One region of the Kineococcus deserti genome, then DNA from elsewhere that is predicted to be linked to it. Evidence: riboswitches for the same ligand, from Rfam matches in the RefSeq annotation. Region 1 holds a riboswitch; each other region holds the start of a gene.
What was found. Region 1 has a riboswitch for S-adenosylmethionine ahead of ACRYR2_RS07700 (aminotransferase class V-fold PLP-dependent enzyme). Riboswitches for the same ligand answer to the same signal wherever they lie in the genome.

Region 1 (5,813 bases):
ACTCGGTGGTCTCGGCGTACCCGCGGGTCTTCAGCCCGCAGTCGGGGTTGACCCACACCTGCCGGGCCGGGACGGAGGCGACGGCCGCGCGCAGCAGGCCGACGACCTCCTCGGTCGAGGGCACCCGCGGGGAGTGGATGTCGTACACCCCCGGGCCGATGCCGCGGGCGAACCCGGCCCGGGCGATGTCGGCCAGCACCTCCATGCGCGAGCGGGCCGCCTCGATGCTCGTCACGTCGGCGTCCAGGCCGTCGATGGCGTCGATGACCTCCCCGAACTCGGAGTAGCACAGGTGGGTGTGGACCTGCGTCGCGTCGCCCGCTCCCGCGGTCGCGAGCCGGAACGAGGCGACCGACCAGTCCAGGTACGCCGGCTGGTCGGCGGTCTTGAGCGGCAGCAGTTCCCGCAACGCCGGTTCGTCGACCTGGACGATCCCGATGCCCGCGGCCTCCAGGTCGGCGACCTCGTCGCGCAGGGCCAGGGCGACCTGGCGGGCGGTGTCCCCCAGCGGCTGGTCGTCGCGGACGAAGGACCACGCCAGGATCGTCACGGGGCCGGTCAGCATCCCCTTGACGGGTTTCACCGTCCGGGACGCGGTGTAGGAACTCCACGGCACCGTGATGGGCGCCGGGCGCGTGACGTCGCCCCACAGGATCGGCGGCCGCACGCAGCGCGAACCGTACGACTGGACCCAGCCGTGCGCGGTGACGGCGAAACCGTCGAGCTGCTCGGCGAAGTACTGGACCATGTCGTTGCGCTCGGGTTCACCGTGCACGACGACGTCCAGGCCGAGTTCCTCCTGCAGCCGCACGACGCGCTCGATCTCGGCGCGCAGGAACTCCTCGTACGCGGCCTGCGCCAGGTCACCGCGGGTCCAGGCGGCCCGCGCACCGCGGATCTCGGTGGTCTGCGGGAAGGAACCGATGGTCGTCGTGGGCAGCTCCGGCAACCCCAGCGCCTCCTCCTGCGCCAGCCGGCGGACGGCGTAGTCGCTGCGGTCGTAGGCGTCCGGGGTCAGGGCGGCGAGCCGGTCGCGGACCTCCGGGCGCACCACTCCGGGGGCGGTGATCCGGTCGGCGCGGGCCGTGGCCGAGGCCGCGAGTTCGGCCTGCACGCTGTCCGCGTCCACCAGGGCCCTGCCCAGCAGGACGACCTCGGCGACCTTCTGGTCGGCGAACGCGAGCCAGCCGCGCAGCCGCTCGCCCAGCCGGCTCTCGCGGGAGACGTCGTGCGGGACGTGCAGCAGGGACGTGGAGGTTCCGGCGACGACGCGGCCGGCGACGCCCTCGAACTCCCGCAGCCGGGCCAGGGCCGCGACGAGGTCGGCGCGCCAGACGTTGTGCCCGTCCACGACGCCGCCGACGACGGTCTTGCCGGCGAGCACGCCGGTGTCGGCCGGGACCGGTCCCCGGACCAGGTCCAGGGCGACCCCCTCGACCGCCCCGAGGGAACCCAGGAACTCGCCCGGGTCGCCGTACGGGGTCGCGACCAGCAGCCGCGGCCGGCCCGCGAGGGCGGTCAGCCGCCCGTACGCGGCCTCGACGAGCCCCGCCAGCCCGGCGACCCCCGCCGTGGCCGAATCGCTCACCAGTGCCGGTTCGTCGAGCTGGACCCAGTCCGCACCCGCTGCCGCGTAGGCGCTCAGGAGCTCGGAGTAGGCGCCGAGCAGGTCGTCGAGCCGGGAGATCGGCGCGAAACCCGCGGGACTGCCGTCGGCGGCCTTGGCCAGCAGCAGGAACGTCACCGGGCCGACGACGACGGGCCGGGTCAGGAAACCGTCGGCGAGGGCCTCGGAGAACTCCCGGACCCCGCGGTCGTCGGCGAACCGGAACGTGGTGTCCGGCCCGATCTCCGGAACGAGGTAGTGGTAGTTCGTGTCGAACCACTTCGTCATCTCCAGCGGCGCGTCGGCACCCCGGCCGCGGGCGATCGTGGAGTACCCGACGAGGTCGACGCGGCCGTCGGCGCCGACGACGTCGGCGAACCGGGCCGGGACCGCACCGACGGCCACGGCCGCGTCGAGCACCTGGTCGTAGGCGGAGAAGTCCGACGGGATCGAGGCGTCGTGCGCGGGCAGACCCAGCGCGTTCAGCCGGCGCACCGTCGCGGCGCGCACCCCGGCGAGCGCGGCCTCCGTGGCGGCCAGGTCGGCGCGTCCGGCCCAGAGCGCCTCGAGGGCCCTCTTGGCCTCGCGGTCGGCGCCGATGCGGGGGTAACCCAGGACGGTCGCGGTCCAGGCGGGGTTCTCGGTCATCGAAGGCCTCCTACCGCGGCGTCGCGGTGCTGGTCGTGGGCGGGAGTTCGGGGCAGTGCGAGGTGGTCGAGCAGGTCCAGCGCGGGGGTGGCCGCGTTGAAGGTGTAGAGGTGCAGCCCGGGGGCGCCGGCGTCCAGCAGTCCCGCCGCCAGACCCGAGGAGAACGCGCCCGCGGCGCGCCGCCGGGTGGCGGCGTCGTCGGTGTCCAGGGCGGCCAGCAGGGGTTCGGGTGCCCGCACCCCGGTGAGTTCACCGATGCGGTTCAGCCGGTGCGGGTCGTCGGTCACCGCGATGCCCGGCAGCAGCGGGATGGTGACGCCCGCCGCACGGGCCCGGTGGACGAAACCGGCGTACTCGTCGGCCGAGAACGTCACCTGGCAGATCGCGAAGTGCGCACCGGCGTCCTGCTTGGCGCGCAGGGCCGCCAGGTCGCCGTCGCCTCCGCGGGGGAAGGCCGCGACGGCCAGGCTCAGCGGGCCCTCGTCGACCGGCCGGGCGCCGCCGCGCAGCGCCAGCCGCCGCCGGTCGGCGACCTGCAGCAGTTGCACCAGGTCGCAGGCGCGCCCGACGCCGTCGGGGTGCGGTGCCCAGTCGCCGACCCCCGTCGGCGGATCACCCCGCAGGGCCAGGACGTCGCGGACGCCGGCGTCGTAGAACTCGCAGGCCAGGTCCACGACCTCCCGGCGGGACAGCCCGACGCAGGTGAGGTGCGCCATCGCGGGGACGGCCGTCGTGCTCAGCACGTGGGCGAGCAGTTCCCGGCTCGGCGCGCGGGTGCCGCCCGCGGCCCCGAAGGTCACCGAGACGAAGTCGGGTCGGGTCGCGACGAGTTCGGAGACCTTGTGGCACAGAAAATCCCGGCCCGCCTCGGAACGGGCCGGGAAGAGCTCGAAACTGATCGTCGGCCGTCCTGCGCCCCCGGCGAGGAGCGGGGCCAGGGTCATCGGGCCGGCGCCCGACCTGGGTGCGGGTGAGCGGGTACGGCAGGTCGTGCGGACATCACGAACTCCATCGGCCTGGCTTTAGCACCCTCGCCCGGGCTCGGGGGGTTGCTGCGGCGTCGTCGAGCCAGGACTCTCGGCCGCTCTGGATGGTGTCGAGATCGAAAGTAGTCCGAGGCCGGTCGGTCCCACAAGTGCCTCCGGGCAGTAAGCCCGGTCGGCTGTCCGCGCGTTCGAGGCCGGGAACCGACGCGCCGATCTTGCTGTCGGCGGGCGATCGTGGCAATCTCCCCGCAGGTCATGAGTGCCAGCGACAAGCCCCGGCTCGCTGGCCGGCAACCCTCCTCCGCGGTGGGGTGCCCCGGGTGACGACCTGGCCGGTTCCGAGGTGGTTCCGGCAAGCGCGGACCTCGGCGGGGTGATCCCGGTCCTCCCGGCAGGGTCCTGTCCTCTGAGGAGTCCCGTCGTGTCGCTGAGCACCCTCTCGCCCGCCGCCTGTTCCGTGGTCCAGCCCCTGCTGCCCGTCGTGGGTGCCCGCACCCGGGTGCCGCTGGCCACCGGCGGGGAGGCCGTCTACGCCAACCTGGACAACGCCGCGAGCGCCCCTGCCCTGCAGACGGTCGCCGACCGCGTGGCCCGGGTGCTGCCGCACTACGCCAGCGTCCACCGTGGCGCCGGCTACCTCTCGCGCACCACCACCGCCCTGTTCGAGCAGGCCCGCGAGCAGGTCGGGGCCTTCGTGAGGGCCCGTCCCGACGACGTCGTGGTCTTCACCCGCAGCACCACCGACGCGCTCGACCTGCTCTCCCGCGCCGTCCCGGCGGGAGCGGAGGTGCTGGTCGCCGACGTGGAGCACCACGCGAACCTGCTGCCCTGGCAGCGGTCGGCCCGCACGACGGTGGTGCGCGGCGGCACCGACGCCGAGGAGACCACCGCCCTGCTGGAGGCCGGGCTGGCCACCGGGCGGTACGCCGTGCTCGCGGTCGCGGGCGCCTCGAACGTGACCGGGGAGGTGCTGCCGCTGCGCCGGCTGGCCCGCGCCGCGCACGCCGCGGGCGCGCGGATCGCCGTCGACGGCGCCCAGCTGCTGCCGCACCGGCGGGTCGACGTCGCGGCGGACGAGATCGACTGGATCGCCCTGTCCGGGCACAAGCTCTACGCCCCCTTCGGTTCCGGCGCGCTGGTCGGCCGGCGCGACTGGCTCGACGCCGCCGAGCCGTACCTGGCCGGTGGCGGGGCGACCCTGGACGTCAGCCACGACGCCGTGCGCTGGGCGCAGGGCCCGGACCGGCACGAGGCCGGATCGCCCAACGTGGTCGGCGCCGTCGCGCTCGCGCAGGCCTGCGCGACGTTGTCCGCCCTGCCCGCAGGAGCTCTGGAGGCCCACGAGACGGCGTTGCGCGACCGCCTCGTCGCCGGGCTCACGGCACTGGACGGTGTCGCGGTCGTCCGCCCGCACCCCGGGGACGCGGTGGGGGTCGTCACCTTCACCGTGCCCGGTCAGGAGGTCTCGAAGGTCGCGGCGTACCTGTCGGCCGAGCACGGCATCGGCGTGCGCGACGGCCGGTTCTGCGCCCACCGGTTCGCGAACTCCCTCGGCCTGGTCGAGGGGGGCCTGCGGGCCTCGACGGGGGTCGGGACGGGAACCGCCGACGTGGACCGGTTGCTGGCCGCCGTCGAGCAGTTCCTCACCTCCGGTCCGGAACTCGAGTACGGGATCGTCGACGGCCACTGGGGCCCGCTGCACGACCTCCGTCCCGCCCCCGAACGTTTCCTCGACTCCACCCGGGAACCGGGCTGACCCGACCCCCGCTCACGGGGACCGGCGACAAGCCTGGCCGGTCGGTCGGCGGCCCTCTCCGGCCGCGGGAGGGCCGCGTGGCACCGGGGCCGTGGAGGTGCTCGGCACCAGGGCCGCGTACCGTGCCGCCGACCGGTCGCGCTCCGCCGACCTGCCCGCCGCGTGGCGCGGGCGTCGGGGGTCGTGCCCGTGTCAGAACCCGTTCACGCGAGCGCGTGGACCGCACCTGAGGAGTGAGATGAGCGAGACCACCCTTCCCGAGGCACCCCTCGTCGATGCCGAGACGGCCGGCCGCGCCGTCGCCGGCGGGGCGTTGTTCGTCGACGTGCGCAGCGAGGCCGGCCGCGCCTCGGCCGGGGACCTGCCGCAGGCCGTCGTCGTGGCCAAGACCGAGGTCGCGCAGAAGTTCGCCGTCGGGGAGCCGACCGCGCTGCCGCAACTGACCGGCCTGGACCAGGAGATCGTCGTGATCTGCGGCTCGCCGGCCGGGTCGGGACCCGTCACCGCCGAACTGCTGGCCGCGGGTTTCACCGACGTGGTCCAGGTCGACGGCGGGTTCCCGGCGTGGAAGGCGGCGGGCCTGGCGGTGAGTGGACCACAGGCCTGACCCCGCGGGACGACACGGTGACCGGCGCCGAGCACACGGCGGCGCCGCGCCTGGAGCACCGGGGCCTGGTGGGTCAGGGCCTCGGTTCACCGCTGGGACGGGGGATCTCACCGACCCCGCGGGCACCGGTGGAGAGCAGGTCGTGCAGTTCCGCCTCGAACTGCGCCCAGCTCAGCTCACCGGGACCGGGCTCGTCGTCCTGGTCCTGCG
Region 2 (7,675 bases), on a different contig from region 1:
CGCGCACCCTCGGTGTCCTGGACCGGTTGTCGGCGCACGCCTCCACGTCCGACCGGCAGGTCGACGTGCACGTCGTCGATCCCTTCCCACCCGGGGCGGGACGGATCTGGCGCGCCGACCAGCACCCGCTGCTGTGGATGAACTCCCGCGCGGCCGACGTCACGGTGCTGCCGGACGAGACCTCGAGCCTGGCCGGGCCCCTGCGCCCCGGCCCCACGCTGTACGCCTGGCTCGCCGAGCACCGGCACGCGCTGGCCGCGGAGTTCGCCGCGACGGGTCAGCAGGCGCTGCACGAGGAGGTGCTCGGAGTGCACGAGGGCACGTTCGTCTCCCGCGCCCTGGGCAGCCGGTACCTGAGCTGGGCCTGGCAGCACGTGCTCGAGGAACTGCCGCCGACGGTGCGGGTGCACACCCACGCCACCCGGGTCGTCGACCTGGACGGAACCGGCCGGCAGCGGGTCGTGCTGGAGGACGGGACCGAACTGGCCGTCGACGCCGTCGTCCTGGCCCAGGGCCACCCCGACGTCGTACCGGGACCGCGGGAGGTGGCCGCCCGCGAGTTCGCCGACCGGCACGGGCTGCGGTACGTCGATCCCGGGTACACCAGCGACCTCGGCCTGACCGAGGACGAGCGGACGCTGCCACCGGGGGCGGACGTGCTCGTGGCCGGGATGGGGCTGGCGTTCGTCGACCTCGTGGTGCTCACCGGTCAGGGTCGCGGTGGGCGTTTCAGCGAAGGGCCCGAGGGCCTCGTCTACCACCGCAGCGGCCGCGAACCCGTGCTGCACGTGGGCAGCCGGCGTGGAGTTCCGTACCGGTCGAAGATCACCTACGGGCTCGACCAGCGCCCCACCCTGCCGCGGTTCTTCACCGCCGCGCTGCTGCCCGACACCGGCCGCCCGCTGAACCTGCGCGCCGACCTGTGGCCGCTGGTGGCCAAGGAACTGGCCGGCGCGCACTACGCCGAACTGTTCCGCGCGCACGCCGGGCGGACGGCGTTGCCGGCCGAGGAGTTCGACCGCCGGTTCGCCGACGCGGCCTGGGGCAGCGCCGAGCTCGACGACCTCGTGGCCGCCGCGGTCCCCGACCCGGCCGACCGGCTCGACCTGCACCGCCTGGACCGCCCGCTCGACGGGTGCTGGGCGGCGTCCGGGCAGGAGGTGCACGAGAAGGTCCACCGGCACGTCGCGGCCGACGTCGCCCGGCGCGCCGACCCCGCGTACAGCATGGACGCGGCGGTGTTCCACGCCCTGCTGTCCTGCTACGTCACGGTGGCCGGGCTGGCGCACGCGGGACGGCTCGACGAGCAGTCCGTCGTCGAGGTCGACGGCTGGTGGCACGGGTTCTTCAGCTACGTCGCCTCCGGGCCCCCGCCGCGGCGGCTGCGCGAGCTGCTCGCGCTGGCCGACGCCGGGGTCGTCCGGTTCCTCGGCGGCGACGTGCACTTCGCCCCCGACGAGGTCGGGCAGTGCTGGACCGCGCGCTCGGCGAACTCCCCCGACGTCGTCAGCGCCGCGGTGCTCGTCGACGCGCGGCTGCCCGAGGCGCGGATCACCGCGAGCGCGGATCCGTTGCTGCACCGGCTCACCGACCGCGGCGAGGTGAGCGAACTCGGGAACGGCCGGCTCGTCGTCGACGCCGGGCAGCGGCTCGTGCACGCCGACGGGACGGTGCACGAGCGCCGGTTCGCGCTCGGTCCCTGGGTCGCCGGCGGTGGCTGGGCGGCCGCGTTCGCCCGGCCGGGTCTGGACGCGGGGTTCTTCCGGCTGAACGACCGGGTGGCGCAGGCGTTGCTGAGGGTGCCCGGTGAGGCCGTCAGCGTCGTCGGCCCGCGAGCAGCCAGTACCGCGCCGTCCCGGCGAACGGAACCCGCCCGCTGAGTTCGACCTCGAGTTCCTCCAGGTCCGCCGCGACCCGGTCGTCGACGCGTTCGGCCTCCTCCAGCAGCGTCGTGACGGCCAGCACCCCGGCCCGGTCGCCGACCTCGCACCCGGCCTCGGTCAGGGCGTCCTCGACGAACTCGGGAGCCAGTCGCAACGCCGTGTGCCCCGTTCCGGGATCGGTGGCGCGTTCGGCGTCCACCGCGACCCAGCCGGCCGCCGGCCCGTCCCGCAGCACGGCTGCGACCACGTCGGCGGGCGGGTTGGGCGCCAGCAACGACACGAGCCCGCCGGGCCGCGCCGAGGACACCAGCGCGGCCACGTCCGCCCGCACCTGCTGGTGGGAACTGCGGTGCTGCAGCACGTCGTGGCACAGCACGACGTCGAACGATCCCGACCCGCCCTCGCGGTGCCGGGTCAGCGCCGCCAGTGCGGCCAGGTCCTCCAGGTCGGCGTTCACGGTGTGCACCCGATCGACCACCCCGGCGGCCGTGGCCGCGGCGCGGGCCAGGGCGAGCATCTCCGGGGAACGGTCCAGGACCGTCACGTCGTGGCCGGCCAGGGCGAACGGCAGCGCGTCCCGCCCGTCACCGCCGCCGGCGTCCAGGACCCGCAACCCCGCGCCCAGTTCCGCCGTCCAGGACGCCAGGACCCGGGCGACGACGTGGTACCGCAGGCGGCCCCACGGGGAGTCCTGCCACAGCGCCCACGCCCTGTCCTCCGGGGAGGGCCCTGCCGGGGAGTTCTCCGTGGGTTCCACCGCGTCAGCCGAACAGGCGGGCGCCGGCCAGCCGGGCACCCTCGCCGAGGGTGGCGAGCTTGGCGACGGCGATCTGCGGGTGGATGCGGCCACCGAGTCCGCAGTCGGTGGAGGCGACGACGTTCTCGGCGCCGACGACGGAGGCGAACCGCTCGATGCGGTCGGCGACGAGTTCGGGGTGCTCGACGACGTTGGTGGCGTGGCTGACGATGCCCGGCACGATCTTCTTGCCCTCGGGCAGCTCCACCTCCTGCCAGACCTTCCACTCGTGCTCGTGACGCACGTTGGCCGCCTCGAACGAGTACGACCCGGCGTTGATCTCGAGCATGAGGTCGACGATGTGCTTGAACTCGATGTCCGTGGTGTGCGGGCCGTGCCAGCTGCCCCAGCACAGGTGGAACCGGATCTGCTCGGTGGGCAGGTCGCGGATCGCGTGGTTCAGCGCCTCGATGCGGATGCGGGTGAACGCGCGGTAGTCCTCCACGGAGGGTTCGGGGTTGATCTGGTCCCAGTTCTCCGCGATGGACGGGTCGTCGATCTGCACGGTGAGCCCGGCCTCGACGACGGCCTTGTACTCCTCGCGCATGACGTCGGCCCACGCCCAGATGTGCTCCTCCTCGGTGGCGTAGTGCCGGTTGGAGATGCGCGCGCCGCTGCCCGGGGACAGCGAGGTGATGAACCCCTCCTCCAGGCCCGCCGCGGCCAGGCCGGCCTTGAGGTTGGCGATGTCGGAGGCGATGGCCTCCTGGCCGACGTAGGACAGCGGACCGGTCGTCGCCGGGAACGCCGTGGCGTTCTTGCCCGTGGAGATGCCCGACGTCGGGTCCTGGTAGGCGTCCTTGAAGATCGTCCAGTCCCGGCGGTCGGGGAAACTGGTCAAGGCGACCTTGCCGGGTTCGGAGCGCACGACCGGCTGGGTGAACAGGTCCTCGCCCGTCACCTCGAGCCCCGCGACGCGCTGGAAGGAGTAGGACCACCAGGCGCCGTAGTCGACCGCGCTGGACATGGCCTTGCCGTACTCGCCGTCACCGACGATCGTCACGCCGAGCGCCTGCTGGCGTTGCACGAGGTCGACGACCGCGTCGGTGAGCAGCGCGTCGAACTCCGGCGTGCGCTCGAGGGTGAAACCGTCCTCGGCGATCCGGCGGGTCTCGTTGGCGGCGATGAGTTCGGGCGTGCGCGGCAGGCTGCCGGCGTGGGAGACGGGGATCTGCTTGGTCACGGGTGGTGCTCCGTTCAGGGGTTCGGTCGTCGGGTCAGCGCAGCGCGCGGGTGAGGTCGTCGAGCAGGTCGTCGGGATCCTCCAGCCCCACCGACAGGCGCAGCACCCCGTCGGTCAGGCCGATGGCGGCCCGGCCCTGCTCGCCGAGGCGGCGGTGCGTGGTGGTGGCGGGGTGGGTGGCCAGCGACTTGGCGTCGCCGAGGTTGTTGGAGATGTCGACGATCGTCAGGGCGTCGAGGACCTCGAAGGCCCGTTCCCTGCCGCGGCCGGCCGGGGCGTCGAGTTCGAAGGTGACGATCGTGCCGCCCAGTTCCATCTGCCGCTCGGCCAGGTCGAACTGCGGGTGGCTGGCCAGCAGCGGGTAGCGCACCCAGCGGATGCCCGCCTGCTGTTCGAGGTGCTCGGCGATGCGCAGAGCCGAGGCGGCCGAGTGCCGCACCCGCAGGCTGAGGGTTTCCAGCCCCTTGGCCAGCGTCCAGGCGTTGAACGGGCTGAGCGTCGGGCCGGTGTGCCGGGTGAGTTCGCGGAACCGGCCGTCGACGAACTCCTTCGTGCCCAGCACCGCCCCACCCATGACGCGGCCCTGGCCGTCGATGTGCTTGGTCGCCGAGTAGACGACGACGTCCGCGCCGAACGCCAGCGGCCGCTGGCCGACGGGTGAGGTGAAGGCGTTGTCCACCACGACGATCGCCCCCGCGGCGTGCGCGAGTTCGCTGACGGCGGCGATGTCCACGAGTGTCTGCATCGGGTTGGCCGGCGTCTCGAAGAACACCGCCTGCGCCGGCGTCGACAACGCCCGTTCCCACTGCGCGAGGTCCTCACCGTCGACGAACTCGGTGACGACCCCCCAACGCGGCAGGATCTCGTCGAGGACGGCGAAGCAGGACCCGAACAGGCTGCGGGCGGCGACGACCCGGTCCCCCGCGCCGAGCAGCGCGGCGAGGGCGTAGAACACCGCCGACATCCCGCTGGCCAGGCCGTAGCACGCTTCGGCGCCCTCGAGCCGGCGCAGCCGCTCGGTGAACACCGACACCGTCGGGTTGCCGTAGCGGGAGTAGACGTACCGGTCGACGTCACCGGCGAAGGCGGCCTCGGCGTCGGCCGCGGTCTCGTAGACGTAGCCGGAGGTGAGGTACAGCGCCTCGGCGGTCTCCTCGAACGGTGACCGGGTCAGGCCGGCGCGCACGGCCGTGGTGTCCGGCCGCCACCCCCGGTCCGTCACGGTGCTGGATCCGTCCGCTCCGTCGCGACGCGGAGGACGCCGCTCGTCGCTCACGACTGCCGCCAGGGCAGACCGGCCGCGCGCCAGCCGGACCCACCGCGGTGGCCGTCGGCGTCCAGCGGCCCCTCGAAACCCTCCAGGACGTTGTAGCTGGGCGTGATCCCGGCCGTCGTCGCCGCCTCGGCCGCCGCCACCGAGCGCTGCCCGGAGCGGCACAGGAAGACGACCTTGCGGTCGCTGCCCGGGGTGATCCCGGCGGTCGCCAGCTCGCCGAGGAAGCGCTCGGGGTCGACCGGCAGCCAGCTCACGAGGACGGGATCGGTCCCCAGCGCCGTCGGCGTCCCGACGAAGCGCCACTCGGCCTCCGTGCGGACGTCCACGAGGACCGCGTCGGGGTCCTCACGGACGAGGTCGAAGGCCTCACGCGGGGTGAGGTCGCCGGCGTAACCCACTGTTCCTCCCATCGGTCCTGGCATGAGCACCCTCCCGAGGGGGGTTGCTGCGGCGTCGACGAGCCAGGTCTCTCGGCCGCTCTGGATGGTCCGGTCAGCGTAGGGCATGGGCGCCCGCACCGGGTCCAGGACGGTGCGACGCGTCGCGGCTGCGGGGCCGCACCCACCGCGGTGCCGGGCGCGAGGACGCCGAGGACGCCGGGCTCCGTGCGCGGGGCCGTCGGCGCCGGGGTGGATCGGTCAGAGGAGGCGGTGCATGACGTGCAGTCCCACGTAGCCGTGCTCGGGGTGGTCGAAGGCCTGCGGAACGGTGCCGACGATGGCGAACCCGAGACCCTGCCACAGCGCCACGGCCGCGGTGTTCGTCTCGACGACGGCGTTGAACTGCATCGCCAGGAAACCCTCCTCGCGCGCCCAGGCCAGGACGTGCTCGGCCAGGGCCCGGCCCACGCCGCGACCCCGGGCGGCGGGCGAGACCATGAAACTGGCCGTCGCGACGTGCGATCCGGCGCCGGGGCGGTTCGGTCCGGACTTCGCGGTGCCCAGCACCACCCCGTCCTCCACCGCCACGAAGGTCCCCCACGGCGGGGCGTCCACCCACAACTGCCGCGCCCGTTCCGAGGTCAGTCCCTGCGGCAGCGCGTACGTCTCGCCGTCGGCGACGATCTCGTCGAAGAACGGCCAGACCTGCACCCAGTCGGCGTCGGTGAACTCGCGGATCTCCACGCCACGCACGCTACCCGGGCCGGCGTTCCGGTCACGGTGCCGGACGTCCCGGTCCGGCTCAGGCGCGCAGCAGGGCGTCGGTCAGCGCCGACCAGCTGAGCAGCGCGCACTTCACCCGCGCCGGGTACCTGGCCACCCCGGCGAAGGCGACGGCGTCGCCGAGGACCTCCTCGTCCCCGGGGTCCTCGCCGCGGCTGGTGAGCATGTGCTGCACCGCTTCGCGCAGCGGTGCGACCTGCTCGACGGACAGGCCGACGACGAGGTCGTGCAGCACCGAGGCCGAGGCCCGGCTGATGGAACACCCGACCGCGTCGTACGACACGTCACCCAGGACGTCCCCGTCGAGACGCACGCGCAGCGTGATCTCGTCGCCGCAGGTGGGGTTGACGTGGTGGGCCTCGGAGCCGAACGGTGCCCGCAGCCCTTCGCCGTGCGGGCGTTTGGAGTGCTCGATGATCAGCTGCTGGTACAGGTCCACGCCGCTCAGAATCTCACGCGAACAGGGCGCGGACGCGGTGCAGCCCGCGCAGCACGGCGTCCACGTCCGAGGGCTGGTTGTACGGCCCGAAACTCACCCGGGTCGTCGCCGCGACCCCGAACCGGCGGTGCAGCGGCCAGGCGCAGTGGTGCCCGACCCGCACCGCGACACCCTCGTCGTCGAGCAGCTGACCGACGTCGTGGGCGTGCACGTCCTCGACCACGAACGAGACGAGCCCGACGCGGTCGGCGGCGTCCAGCGGCCCCAGGACCCGTACCCACGGCAGGTCCGCGAGTTCGGCCAGCAGCCGCCGGGTGAGGTGGCGTTCGTGCGCCTCGACCCGTGCGGTCCCCGAACCGTCGGGCCCCAGACCGCGCAGGTAGTCGACGGCGGCGTGCAGGCCGACGGCCTGCGCCGTCATCGGCACCCCCGCCTCGAACTTCTGCGGCGCCGGCGCGAACGTCGAGCGTTCCATCCGCACCAGTTCGATCATCGATCCGCCGGTGAGGAACGGCGGCATCGCCTCGAGCAGGTCGGCCCGCCCCCACAGCACCCCGATGCCCGAGGGTCCCAGCATCTTGTGCCCGGAGAACGCGGCGAGGTCGACGCCGAGGGAGGGCAGGTCGACCGGCAGGTGCGGCACGGACTGGCAGGCGTCCAGCACCACGAGGGCGCCGACCCGGCGGGCCGCCTCGACGAACCGCCGCACGGGGGCGAGCCCACCCAGCACGTTGGACGCGTGCGCGAAGGCGACGACCCTGGTCCGCTCGCTGACCAGCCCGTCGAGCGCGTCGACGTCCAGGACGCCCTCGTCGGTCACCGGCACCCAGCGCAGCACCGCACCCGTGCGCGCGCACAGCTCCTGCCACGGCACGAGGTTGGCGTGGTGCTCGGCCTCGGTGACCAGGACCTCGTCGCCCTCGGCGAGCACGAAC
Region 3 (7,675 bases), on a different contig from region 1:
GTCGGCGAGCCGGGCCATCCGGCCGTAGTCGCTGTCGTGCGCGGCCTCCACCACCGCGCCGCCCGCCGCCTGCGCGGCCGACACCGCGGCGTCGACGTCCTCGACGCCGAAGTAGACCAGCCACCCCGGTTCCGAGCCCCACAACGGCCCGATCCCGCCGACGGGGTGGGGGGCGTCGGGGTTGGTGACGGTGCCGTACTCCTCGAACAGCGGCTCGAACCTCCACCCGAACACCGCGGCGTAGAACTCCCGCGAGGCGGCCGGGTCGGCCGAGCGCAGGTCCTCCCAGTTCAGGCCACCGGGGCCGTTGACCCAGAAGGACTTCGGCTGCTCGCCCTGCTGGAACAGCCCGACGGGAGCGCCGGTGGGATCGGCGACCACGGCGACACGGCCGAACTCGCCGATGTCCATCGCCGGCACCACCACCGTCCCGCCCGCGGCGCCGGCCCGGCCGACCGTCTCGTCGAGGTCGCGCGTGGCGATGAACAGGGTCCAGGAGCGCGGGCCGTTGCGGCCGATGCTCGCCGCGGCGTGCCCGTCGACCCGGCAGATGAGCGTTCCGTCGTGCCCGGGGCCGGTCTCGTCCGTGCTCCAGCCCAGGACTGCGCCGTAGAAGGCGGCCGCGGCCGCCGGGTCGGTGCTCGACAACTCCGCCCACGACGGCACACCCGTGGGCCACGGTTCGGTGCGGATCGTCATGCGCCGAGTTTCGGGGAAGTCCCGCCGGAGCACTAGAGTCTCGCCCCGTGCCTGCACGAGTGGTCGTCCTCGCGTCCGGATCCGGGTCGACGCTGCAGGCCCTGCTCGACTCATCCGACGACGCCTTCGAGATCGTCGCCGTCGGCTCGGACAAGGCGGGCGTCCAGGCCCTCGACCGCGCCGCCGCCGCGGGTGTCGAGACCTTCACCGTCGCCCCCGCCGACCACGTCGACCGGCCCGCCTGGGACGCCGCGCTGGCCGCCGAGGTGGCCCGCCGCGAGCCCGACCTGGTCGTCCTGGCGGGGTTCATGCGCATCCTGGGCGCTCCGATGGTCGAGGCGTTCGGCGGGCGGATGGTCAACACCCACCCCGCCCTGCTGCCGTCCTTCCCCGGCGCGCACGGCGTGCGCGACGCCCTCGCGCACGGCGTGAAGATCACCGGCTGCACGGTCCACCTCGTCGACGCCGGCGTCGACACCGGCCCGATCCTGGACCAGGCCGCCGTGCCCGTGCTGCCCGACGACGACGAGACGTCGCTGCACGAACGCATCAAGACCCGCGAGCGCGAACTGCTCGTCGACGTCGTGGGCCGGCTGGCCCGGGCGATGAACACCACCGAGAGGACGGCATCCCGTTGAGCGACCCCCAGGCTGCGAAGATCCCCGTTGAGCGCGCCCTGATCAGCGTCTACGACAAGACCGGCCTCGAGGAGCTCGCCCACGGCCTGCACGCCGCGGGCGTCGCCATCGTCTCCACCGGCTCCACCGCCTCGCGCATCGCCGCCGCCGGCGTCCCGGTCACCCCCGTGGAGGAGCTGACCGGCTTCCCCGAGTGCCTCGACGGCCGGGTCAAGACGCTGCACCCGCGCGTGCACGCCGGGATCCTCGCCGACCGCCGGCTGCCCGACCACGTCCGCCAGCTCGCCGAGCTCGACGTCGAACCGTTCGACCTCGTCGTGGTGAACCTGTACCCGTTCGCGGCGACCGTGGCCTCCGGCGCCGGGTACGACGACGTCGTCGAGCAGATCGACATCGGCGGTCCCTCGATGGTGCGCGCCGCCGCGAAGAACCACCCGAGCGTCGCCGTGGTCGTCGACCCCGCCCGCTACGCCGACGTGCTGAGCGCCGTGGCCGACGGCGGGTTCGACCTGACCGACCGCAAGCGGCTGGCCGCCGCGGCCTTCGCGCACACCGCGGCCTACGACACCGCGGTCGCGTCCTGGTTCGCCGAGCAGACGCTGTCCACCGAGGACGAGGGCTGGCCGGCCGTGACCGGCACGGCCCTGGAGCGCACCGCCGTCCTGCGCTACGGCGAGAACCCGCACCAGCAGGCGGCGGTCTACGCCGACCCGACGTCCGAGCCCGGCATCGCGCAGGCCGTCCAGCTGCACGGCAAGGCCATGTCCTACAACAACTACGTCGACGCCGACGCCGCCCTGCGCGCCGCGTACGACTTCACCGGCCCGGCCGTCGCGGTGATCAAGCACGCCAACCCCTGCGGCATCGCCACCGGCACCGACGTCGCCGACGCGCACGCCAAGGCGCACGCCTGCGACCCGGTCTCGGCCTACGGCGGGGTCATCGCCGCCAACCGGCCCGTGACGGCGGCGATGGCCGCGCAGATCGCGCCGGTGTTCACCGAGGTCGTCATCGCCCCCGGGTTCGAGCCGGAGGCGCTGGAGGTGCTGCAGGCCAAGAAGAACGTCCGGCTGCTGCAGCTGCCCGAGGGCTACTCCCGTCGTCCGCAGGAGTGGCGCCACGTCTCCGGCGGGGTGCTCGTGCAGACCCTCGACGCCATCGACGCCGACGGTGACGCACCCGCGAACTGGACCCTGGCCGCCGGGGAGGCCGCCGACGAGCAGACCCTGGCCGACCTCGAGTTCGCCTGGCGGGCCGTGCGTTCGGTGCGCTCCAACGCGATCCTGCTGGCCGCCGACGGCGCGTCCGTCGGGGTCGGGATGGGCCAGGTCAACCGCGTCGACTCCTGCAAGCTGGCCGTCTCGCGCGCCGAGGACCGGGCCGCCGGCTCGGTCGCGGCCTCCGACGCGTTCTTCCCGTTCGCCGACGGCGCGCAGATCCTCATCGACGCCGGCGTGAAGGCCATCGTGCAGCCGGGCGGCTCCATCCGGGACGCCGAGGTCGTCGAGGCCGCCACGAAGGCGGGCGTGACGATGTACTTCACCGGCGCGCGCCACTTCGCGCACTGACCGGTACGTTCGTTCCATGAGCACGGCCCCCGAGCGGGTTCCGCCCCCGGGCAACGCGGTCCTGCTGACCCTGGTCGGCGGGATCGCGCTCGCCCTGGCGCTGACCCTGCTCGCGGGGCCGACGCCCGGCGGGATCCTGCTCGGCGCGGACCTCGCGGTCGCCGCCGTCCTGCGGCTGGTGCTGCCGGTCCGCATCGCCGGGGCGCTCGCCGTGCGCTCCCGCGCGCTCGACGTCGCGGTCCTGCTCGTGCTCGCCGTCTCCTGCCTGGTCCTGGCCGGCCTCGTGCCCACCCCCGTCTGACGGGCCGACCCACCCCGCGGCGTGGTGGGTGTGGGTTACGCTGCGACGAACCATCCAGAGCGGCTGAGAGACCTGGCTCCGCGACGCCGCAGCAACCTCTCGGGGGTGCTAACGCCAGGACCGATGGAGGAGCACGCGCATGCCGCTGAAGTTCGCCTACTGGGTCCCGAACGTCTCCGGGGGCCTGGTGGTCTCGACGATCGAGCAACGCACCAGCCACGACCCGGCCTACAACGTCGAGGTCGCGCGGGCCGCCGAGCGCGTCGGCTTCGAGTACGCCCTGACCCAGGTCCGCTACCTCGCCTCCTACGGTGCCGACGCGCAGCACGAGTCGACGTCGTTCTCGCTGGCGCTGCTGCTGGCCACCGAGCGGCTCAAGGTCATCGCCGCCGTCCACCCCTTCTTCTGGCACCCGGGCGTGCTGGCCAAGTTCGCCGCGACCACCCAGGAGCTGACGCAGAACCGGCTCGCGCTCAACGTCGTCTCCGGCTGGTTCAAGGACGAGGCGACGCAGCTGGGCGTCACCTGGCACGAGCACGACGACCGGTACAAGCAGTCCGAGGAGTTCATCCGGCTGCTGCGCGGGGTCTGGGGCCAGGACGGGTACAGCCAGCAGGGCGACTTCTTCAACGCCACCGACATCACCTTCCGACCGCAGCCGACGGCGCCGCCCGAGGTGTTCCAGGGCGGCAACTCGACTGCGGCGCAGGCGATGGCGGGCCGGGTCAGCGACTGGTACTTCATGAACGGCAAGTCGATCGCCGACGCCGCCACCGGGGTCAGGGAGGTCAGCGCGCTGGCCGCCGCCAACGGCCGGTCGGTGCGGTTCGGGCTCAACGGGTTCGCGCTGGTGCGCGACACCCGCGCCGAGGCCGAGGCCGTGCTGGAGGAGATCATCGCCAAGGCCGACGTCGCCAAGGTCGAGGGGTTCGGGGCCGCGGTCCAGGAGGCCGGGAACTCCACGAGCGACCGCAAGGGCATGTGGGCCGACAGCGAGTTCCGTGATCTGGTGCAGTACAACGACGGTTTCCGCACCGGGCTCGTCGGAACCCCCGACGAGGTCGCCCGGCGCGTGCTGGCCTACGAACTCGTCGGCGTCGACCTGCTGCTGCTGGGCTTCCTGCACGTCAAGGAGGAGGTCGAGGCGTTCGGCGAACTCGTCATCCCGCGCGTGCGGGAGCTCGAGGCGCGGCTGGCCGCGGGGGAGGACCTGCAGCTCGGCGCCGAACTGGACGAGGCGGTGGCCGCGGCCACCCTCAAGGTCCCCGCCTGAGCTCACCCGTGGGCCGGCGGAGCCCCCGGACCGGCCCGGCGACGACCGCGCCCGGGGACCGCCGACGGTGTCGCGGCGTTCCTCGCGCGCGGGAGGCCCGGGACCGCTTACGGTGCGCAGGTGACTCTCGCGCCCACTGCCGACCCGACCACCGAGCTGGTCGTCCTGCTGACCGAGGACGGCACCCCGTGCGGAACGGCGCGCAAGGCCGACGTGCACCACACCAGCACCCCGCTGCACCTGGCGTTCTCCTGCTGGATCCTGGACGACGCCGGTCGCACGCTGCTGACCCGGCGGGCGGCCGTCAAGCGCACCTGGCCGGGGGTGTGGACGAACTCGTTCTGCGGTCACCCGGGGCCGGGGGAGGAACCCGCCGACGCCGTGGTGCGGCGGGCCGTGCAGGAACTCGGCGCCCCCGTCGAGGGGGTGGAGCCGCTGCTGCCGAACTTCCGCTACCGCGCGGTGATGGACGACGGGACGGTCGAGAACGAGGTCTGCCCGGTGTTCAGCGCCCGGCTGGCCGGCGAACTCCACCTCGACCCCGACGAGGTCGACGACTCCCGGTGGGTGGACCTGGCCGGGCTGCGCGCGCTCGTCGCCGCCGACCCGCAGCCGTTCAGCCCGTGGATGCGCTGGCAGCTGGAGCAGCTGCAGAGCTGACGGCCTCGTCCAGCCGGACCACGGTGGCGCCCCGGATCGCGCCGTGCACACCCGGGCCGGGCGCGAGCAGCAGCACCTGGCTGGTGGGGGCGACGTGCTCGAACACCGCCGCGAGCCGTTGCAGCCGTGCGGGATCGGAGTGCCCCAGGGCGTCGTCGAGGACGACGGGAACCCCGTCGGCGGGATCGACGAGCGTGGCGCACGCCAGCCGCAGCAGCACCGCCAGCTGTTCACGCGCCCCGGTCGAGAGCTGCTCGTAGGCGACGGTGCGGCCCTGCAGGGTGCGGGCGGTGATGCGCAGGTCGTCGTCCAGGGTGATGCGGAAGGTGTCGCCGTAGACCGCGCGGCCCAGTTCCTCCAGCCGGTCGGTGAAGGGGGAGACGTACCGGCGGCGCTGGGTGTCCCGGTGCTTCTCGAGGGTCTGGTGCAGCAGGCGGGCCGCGGCCGCGCGGCGGGCCAGGGACTCGAACTCCTGCGCCAGGCGCTGCACGCGGGACTCGGCCTCGTCCCACACCTCCTGCCGCGCCTCGCCCTCCATGACGGACAACCGCGCCTCCAGGCGCACCAGCTCGGCGTCGAGCGCGTCGCGGCGGTCGGTGAGCCTCGTCAGCTCGGCCTGCACGTCGCGCGCGCGCACGAGCACGGTGTCGGCGTCGCGCGCGGCGAGGTCGGCCTCCAGGGCGGCGACCTCGGCGCGAGTGCGCTCGGCCGCCCCCTGCGCCTCCTGCGCGGTGCGTTCCAGGTCGGCGTCGTCCCGGGTCGCGCGGGCCTCGGTGAGGCGCCGGGCGGCGGTGGCGGCCTCCGTGCGGGCGACCTGCAGGGCCGCCTCGAGCGCGGCCAGCTCGCCGGCCAGCCGGTCGGCCTCCCGGGCGGCGGCGCTGGCCTGCGCCTGCCCCTGCCGGGCCTGCGACCGGATGCGCTGCAACGACTCCCGTGCCACCTGCTCGGCCTCGCGGGCGGCGGGCAGGTCCAGCGGGTGCTCGTCGTCCCCCGGCAGGTCCGCGAGCAGCCGGTCGGCCTCGGCCTGCAGCTCGGCCGGGCCGGCCTCGGCGGTCAGGTGGGTCAACCGGCCCCGCGCCAGGTCCAGCGCGGACTGGGCGGCCCGCCGCTCCTCGTGGGCGGCGCGGGCCGTGGCGACGTCCTCGACCCCGGCCCCGGTCAGCAGGTCGTGCAGCGCGGCCTGCGCCGCGTCGAGATCGTCGGCCAGCGAGCCAGTGTCGGCGCCCGGCAGGACCCGGACGGTGGCGAAACCGGCGACGCCCACTGTCAGCGGCCGGGTGGCCGAGTGCTCGGCGACCGTCCCGGCGGGCACGGGCGTGCCGTCGACGACGACCTCGACGGCGGTGGCGTCCACCACCACGCGGGCGGCGACGGCCTCGGCCCGGGCCCGCAACCGGCGCAGGGTGTCGTCGGCCTCCTCGATGCGCCGGACCGTCGTCGCGTCGACCCCGAGCCCCGCCAGGGCCGCGCCGGCCGTCCGGACCTCCTCGGCGGCCGCGGCCACGGCCGCCAGCCGGCGCCGGACCTTGCCGAGCGCGTCGCGGTCCTGGCTGCGGCGCAACGCCTCCCGGGCCCGGTCGGAGCTCTCCTGGGCGCTGTCGAGGGCGGCGGTGAGTTCCTCGGCGCCGGTGGCCGCCGCGGTGGCGCGCGCCCGGGCCTCGTCCACGGCGGGGCGCAGGGCGCCGATCCGGGTCACGTCCCGCTCGAGCGCGGCCGTGCGGCGGGCGTGGTCGTCGGCCTCGCGCCGGCGGGCGGCCAGCGCGCTCCGCGCGTCGGCGGCCGCCTGCTCCGCCGTCGCGGCCTGCTCCCGGACCGCGTCGAGGCGGTCGCGGCGGGCCAGGAGGTCGGCGACGAGGTCGGTCAGCGCCTGCGCGCGCTCGGCCGTCTCCTCCAGCGCGGACTGGACGTCGGCGCGCTGCCGGGTGAGGTCGGCGTGCCGCTCGGTGTCGTCGGCGAGCAGGTCGAGGGCCTGCCGGGCCTGGCCGGCCGCCTCCCGGGCCGCGGCGAGCTCCTCGGCGCACGTGCGGTGCCGGCCCGTCGGGCGTCCGGTGCCCGTCCAGAACTGCGCGGACCGTTCGCGGGCCGCCGCGTACAGGTCCTGCGCTCCGTCCCCGTCGGGTTCGGCCGAGCCGGCGGCCGCGTCCAGGGCCGCGGCCAGGGCCGAGCTGCCGCCCAGGGCGGTCGCGTCCGGGGAGGCGTTCTGCAGCATCCGCAGCGCGTTCCACAGGTGCTGGTCGAGGGTCTCGGTGAGGATGTCCCGGACCCGCTGGTGCGCCTCGTCGCCGGTGAGCTGCTCGGCCCGCGGGGCGCAGACGCTCAGCGTCGTCGCGGGCCGGCTGTGCCACTGCTTGCGCACCGTGAACCGGTAGGGACCGGAACTGATCTCGGCCTCGACCACGCTGGCGGCGTCGCGGTGGACGGGTTTGACCGCGAGCACCGCGGCCTTGCGCGAGGAGTGCTTCTCGGTCAGCACCATGTCCAGCGCCTCGAGCATCGAGGACTTGCCGATCTCGTTGGCGCCTTCCAGCACGACGAT

Region 2: it holds a riboswitch for S-adenosylmethionine, as region 1 does, so the genes downstream of both, ACRYR2_RS10015 (rhodanese-like domain-containing protein) here and ACRYR2_RS07700 (aminotransferase class V-fold PLP-dependent enzyme) in region 1, are expected to answer to the same signal.
Region 3: it holds a riboswitch for S-adenosylmethionine, as region 1 does, so the genes downstream of both, sfnG (dimethylsulfone monooxygenase SfnG) here and ACRYR2_RS07700 (aminotransferase class V-fold PLP-dependent enzyme) in region 1, are expected to answer to the same signal.

The regions. Positions count from the first base shown of each region.
Region 1 is NZ_JBJLSI010000007.1:55,655-61,467, forward strand. It holds gene metE (5-methyltetrahydropteroyltriglutamate--homocysteine S-methyltransferase) at 1-2,254, opposite strand, end outside; gene ACRYR2_RS07695 (methylenetetrahydrofolate reductase) at 2,251-3,198, opposite strand; SAM riboswitch class I at 3,260-3,351, opposite strand; SAM riboswitch class IV at 3,492-3,605, shown strand; gene ACRYR2_RS07700 (aminotransferase class V-fold PLP-dependent enzyme) at 3,662-4,996, shown strand; gene ACRYR2_RS07705 (rhodanese-like domain-containing protein) at 5,235-5,603, shown strand; gene ACRYR2_RS07710 (hypothetical protein) at 5,677-5,813, opposite strand, start outside.
Region 2 is NZ_JBJLSI010000009.1:138,583-146,257, forward strand. It holds gene ACRYR2_RS09995 (FAD/NAD(P)-binding protein) at 1-1,880, shown strand, start outside; gene ACRYR2_RS10000 (class I SAM-dependent methyltransferase) at 1,816-2,640, opposite strand; gene ACRYR2_RS10005 (cobalamin-independent methionine synthase II family protein) at 2,645-3,862, opposite strand; gene ACRYR2_RS10010 (O-succinylhomoserine sulfhydrylase) at 3,897-5,084, opposite strand; gene ACRYR2_RS10015 (rhodanese-like domain-containing protein) at 5,135-5,536, opposite strand; SAM riboswitch class I at 5,542-5,628, opposite strand; gene ACRYR2_RS10020 (GNAT family N-acetyltransferase) at 5,777-6,262, opposite strand; gene sufU (Fe-S cluster assembly sulfur transfer protein SufU) at 6,321-6,740, opposite strand; gene ACRYR2_RS10030 (SufS family cysteine desulfurase) at 6,754-7,675, opposite strand, start outside.
Region 3 is NZ_JBJLSI010000005.1:105,573-113,247, reverse strand. It holds gene ACRYR2_RS06020 (VOC family protein) at 1-699, opposite strand, end outside; gene purN (phosphoribosylglycinamide formyltransferase) at 747-1,337, shown strand; gene purH (bifunctional phosphoribosylaminoimidazolecarboxamide formyltransferase/IMP cyclohydrolase) at 1,334-2,905, shown strand; gene ACRYR2_RS06005 (DUF3017 domain-containing protein) at 2,922-3,206, shown strand; SAM riboswitch class I at 3,254-3,336, shown strand; gene sfnG (dimethylsulfone monooxygenase SfnG) at 3,346-4,479, shown strand; gene idi (isopentenyl-diphosphate Delta-isomerase) at 4,600-5,139, shown strand; gene ACRYR2_RS05990 (AAA family ATPase) at 5,096-7,675, opposite strand, start outside.